DNA from 2 places in the Ralstonia condita genome. Region 1 is predicted to be linked to the other one. Evidence: riboswitches for the same ligand, from Rfam matches in the RefSeq annotation. Region 1 holds a riboswitch; the other holds the start of a gene.

Evidence for each region. Region 1 has a riboswitch for glycine ahead of gcvT (glycine cleavage system aminomethyltransferase GcvT). Riboswitches for the same ligand answer to the same signal wherever they lie in the genome.
Region 2: another riboswitch for glycine. It lies ahead of R2N03_RS04780 (D-amino acid dehydrogenase); the one in region 1 lies ahead of gcvT (glycine cleavage system aminomethyltransferase GcvT).

Annotation. Positions count from the first base shown of each region.
Region 1 is NZ_CATYWO010000003.1:381,032-383,424, reverse strand. It holds gene R2N03_RS13490 (UvrD-helicase domain-containing protein) at 1-294, opposite strand, end outside; gene R2N03_RS13485 (hypothetical protein) at 523-849, shown strand; glycine riboswitch at 1,256-1,353, shown strand; glycine riboswitch at 1,366-1,493, shown strand; gene gcvT (glycine cleavage system aminomethyltransferase GcvT) at 1,623-2,393, shown strand, end outside.
Region 2 is NZ_CATYWO010000001.1:1,006,842-1,009,234, forward strand. It holds gene R2N03_RS04780 (D-amino acid dehydrogenase) at 1-1,013, opposite strand, end outside; glycine riboswitch at 1,186-1,281, opposite strand; gene R2N03_RS04785 (M20 aminoacylase family protein) at 1,354-2,393, opposite strand, start outside.

The DNA of each region.
Region 1 (2,393 bases):
GAAGGTACACACCGTCAACTGCTTGATGGGAATGCGCTTGCCGTCTTCGCGTGTCTTGCCGTCCATCAGCTTGGCCACGCGCTCCTGCATTTCCTTGGCGGCCTTGTTGGTAAAAGTGACGGCAGCGATGTGCTTCGGTTCGAAGCCCTTGTCGAGGATCAGGTGCGCGATCTTCTGCGTGATCACGCGCGTCTTGCCTGAGCCCGCCCCGGCCAGCACCAGGCACGGGCCATCGAGGTAATGCACACCTTCGGATTGGGCAGCATTGAGCCCGTGGGCGAGACCGGAAGACATGGGAACAGGCAGAAGAAAAAGCAGGCGGGAAGGTACAGCGGGAGGTGATGGTAGCACGCGCGATATGAACCGATTGGGCGATCTGCAGGGCACATACCCCCCCTTTTTGCCCAGCCGGGTTACACCGCTTACGCCTCGTTACACGAAGCCCGTAAGCGAAGCGCTGCGACACGCCGTTATGGATGGGACAGCGGCTGAATCGGTCGGCCGCCCACCGGAGGAAGCACCATGAATCGCATCGTCAAAGCCCTCGCCATCAGCGCCGTCGCCCTGTCTGCCACCACCGGCGCCTTCGCCCAAACGCAGTGGCAAAAGGACCACCCGCGCCGCGCCGAGGTCAACCACCGCCTTGCCAACCAGAACAGGCGCATCCACAACGAAGTGAAGGAAGGCGAGATCACCAAGGGCCAGGCGCGCCAGCTGCACCGGGAAGACCACCAGATTCGCCAGGAAGAGCGCGACATGGCGGCTCAGAATGGCGGCGGCATCACCAAGCAGGAGCAGCGGACGCTGAACCAGCAGGAAAACCAGGTCAGCCGCCAGATCGGCAAGTAAGCCAGAGCACCACCCGCCAACACCCGCACTCCGGCCACACCCTTGGAGCTTGGCGATCCCGCCAGCGCCCCGAGGGTGTGGCCGTTGTCTTTGGCATTTGGCCTTTGACGTACCTGCCCTTGATGGCGCCTTGAATTTTCGTAACCGGGCGGAGGCGGGGAAAACTCGCTGCGCTCAGACAGTTCCCCGCCTTTTTTCCGCCCGCTTACGAAAATTCAAGGAGGCTTTCGCCATCTCGGGCGCGCCTTTCTTTTGCTTACTTTTCTTTGGCAAGACAAAGAAAAGTGAGTCGGTCCCGGCAGGGAACGAAAGGGGGGATGGACCCAAAGCATAAAACCGGCCCTCCTCTCAAAAACCGTCGAATCCCCCCCCAATTGACAATCCCATCCCCCTTCCGTACATTCGCGCCATCCATCCGGGAGAGCGTGCCCGCCGTATACGGCAAGGCGCCGCCGAAGGGGTAGCACCCGAAAACTCTCAGGCATCCAGGACCGGGCGGATCGGCGGACATGCGTCCGACCGCACTCTGGAGAGCTGGCGCCGCACGACCACTGCGGGCGCCCACCGAAGGGGCTCACGAACGGCGCGCACCGCTATGCGCCCCGCTTCGCAATCTCTCAGGTACCAAGGACAGAGGGGCCATCTGCGCAGCTTGTTGATCTTCATGGCGTCACCATGAGGGATCAGGCTGCGCGGGTGGCCTTTTTGCTTTTCTGGTTCCCGATCCATGCGCCGCGCCCAAGCCGCGGCGGCGCGCTCAGCCGAGAGATTCCATGACGCTCCAACACACGCCGCTCAATGCCATCCACCGCTCGCTGGGCGCCCGCATGGTCGACTTTGGCGGCTGGGACATGCCCGTCAACTACGGCTCCCAAATCGAAGAGCACCACGCCGTGCGCCAAGATGCCGGCATCTTCGACGTCTCGCACATGTGCGTGGTCGACCTCACCGGCGCGCGCGTGCGCGACTTCCTGCGTGGGCTGCTCGCCAACAACGTCGACAAGCTGCAGACGCCGGGCAAGGCGCTCTACAGCTGCATGCTCAACCCCAAGGGCGGCGTGATCGACGACCTGATCGTCTACTTCTTCCGGGAAGACTGGTTCCGCCTGGTGGTCAACGCCGGCACCGCTCCGACGGACCTGGAATGGATCGTCGCGCAGAACGCGGCCGCCGGCACCGACGTGACCATCACGCCGCGCCGCTCCGACAACAACGCTGGCGCCGAGCCGCTGGGCATCCTGGCCGTGCAGGGCCCGAACGCGCGTGCCAAGACCTACGCCGCGCTGCCCGGCACGCAGGCCGTGGGCGAGGCGCTCAAGCCGTTCAACGCCGGCTTCGTCACCGTGGAAAACGTGGGCGAAATCATGGTGGCCCGCACCGGCTACACCGGTGAAGACGGTTTCGAACTGGTCGTGCCGGCCGCGCAGATTGCGGGCGTGTGGGAGCGCCTCCTGCAAGCCGGCGTGCGCCCGGCAGGCCTGGGCGCGCGCGACACGCTGCGCCTGGAAGCCGGCATGAACCTCTACGGCCAGGACATGGACGAG
Region 2 (2,393 bases), on a different contig from region 1:
CATTCGCGCACCCAGTCAACCAGCGGGCGGATCCGATCGGCGCGGATGTCGCGGTTGATGCCGTTGAACTCCGCCGTGCCGGCCACCCGGAAGCGGTCCGCACCGAGCCGGCTGGTGACGAGCTTGGTCTCGTCGTCGAGCAGACTGACAGTGGGCGCACTGGCGCGGCTCTCTTCGTCGGTCAGGTTGACGGTGATGGAGTAGCCCTTGACGGGGTACACATTGACCCGGTCGCCCAGTTGGGCGGCCAGTTCCCGGCTGGCCACGCCAGCGCACACGACGACGCCGTCGAAACCATGTGTGGCGTTGTTTGCAACCACGGCGGCACGGCGCCCGTCGGTCGTCACGGTGTCGACGTCCTGGCCGCAGCGGATGTCCACGCCGAGCCGGGCTGCCGCAGCGGCCAGACCCGTGGTGAACTTGTGAATGTCACCGGTGGAGTCGCTTTCGGTGAAGTAGCCGCCGTAGTAGCGTCCGGCCAGGGTCGGTTCGATGGCGCGCATCTCTTCGGGTGTGACGGCGCGGCGCGGCAATCCGCCGGCAGCCAGCAGGGCCGATACGCGTCCGGCATGCTCAAAGCCGGCCTTGTGTCGATAGATGTGCAGGATGCCCTGCTTGCGAAGGTCGAAGTCGATGCCCTCTGCTTCTGCCCAGCCAAAGAGATGCTCGCGCGCGGCGATGGCCAGGCGCGCGGTCTCGATGGTGTTGGCGCGGTAGCGCGGGATGGCCGCAATGAACTCCGCAAACCAGCTCAGCTTGTGCCAGGTGGGGCGCGGGTTGAGCAGCAACGGGGCATCGCTGCGCAGCATCCACTTCATGCCTTTGAGCAGCGTGGACCAGTGCGTCCAGACCTCGGCGTTCGAGGCGGAAAGCTGGCCACCGTTGGCGAACGAGGTCTCCATGGCGGGATAGCGATGGCGCTCGAACAGCGTCACGGCGAATCCGCGGCGCGCAAGGGCATATGCGGTGGTCACTCCCGTGATTCCACCGCCAACTACGGCGATTGTCTTCATTGTTTCAGGTCTCTTGCGGACGTCAGGATGGGAAGCCCGTGACGCACGATGCGCAGCGGGCGCCCCCTCTGTCCTTGACCTGAGAGATTCGCAGCGGCCCGCAATCGCGGGCCGTGGCTTGCTCCTTCGGTACCGCCGGCTGACGATGAGGCCGGGGTTCTTCAGAGTGTGATGACGGATACCGGTCCGTTTGCCTGAGAGTTTCCGGGGCGGTTGCTCCTTCGGCGCTGCCCGCCTGGCGGTGGGCAGTCTCTCCCGGTATCGCGGGTAAAACCTTGCAATGTCTGGCCGTCACTATGCAACACAATGCGTGAAATGACCAGAGGGCAATCCCGAAGGGTCAGCGCAGGTATTGCTCGGTCAGCGTGACCCAGCATGCCGCGCCGATCGGGATCAGCTTGTCATTGAAGTCGTAGCCGTCGTTGTGCAGCGAGCAACCGACCCATGCCTGCCCCGCCATGCCGTTGCCCAGGGCGAAGTAGCAGCCGGGCATGCGCTCCAGCATCCAGGCAAAGTCTTCGCTGCCCATTTGCGCTGACGGCGGCATGCGCAGGACACGCTCACCGCCCACCACCGACGCCACGGCCTCGCGGGCGATACCGGCCTCGCGCGCACTGTTCTGGATGGCCGGTACGAGGCGCTCATACTCAATGTCCGCCGCCACCCCATACGAGGCAGCCTGGTGCGTGATCACCTCGCGGATGCGGCGCTCCAGCAGATCGCGCACGTCCGGCTTGGTGGCGCGCACGCTCAGCTTGAGCATGGCCGTCTCGGGAATGATGTTGTGCGTCGTCCCGGCGTGCATTTCGCCAACGCTGATGACGGCGGCGTCCACGGGCGCCACGTTGCGCGAAACGATGCCCTGCAGCGCCAGCACGGTGGCCGCCATGGCCAGCGTCGGATCGTTGGCCAGATTGGGGATGGCGCCATGGCCGCCGCGGCCGCGAAACGTCACGGTGACGCGGTCCGAGGAGCCGCCCAGCGGGCCTTCCTGCACGACGGCCGCACCCAACGGCAGCCCCGGTGCGTTATGGAACGCGTAGATGCCGTCACACGGAAAACGTTCGAACAGGCCATCGTCCATCATCGCCAGCGCGCCGGCCAGGCCTTCTTCGTCGGGCTGGAAGATCAGGTTGAGCGTGCCGCTGAAGTTGCGCGTGGAAGCGAGATATTCGGCGGCGGCCAGCAGCGTGGCGGTGTGTCCGTCATGACCGCAGGCATGCATGCGGCCCGGGACTTCGCTGGCGTAGGGCAGGCCCGTGCGTTCCTGCATCGGCAGGGCGTCCATGTCCGCTCGCAGGCCGATGCTGCGCGTGCCGTCGCCAACCTTGAGCTGGCCCACGATGCCGTGGCCGCCCACGGTGTGCACGCTATAGCCCC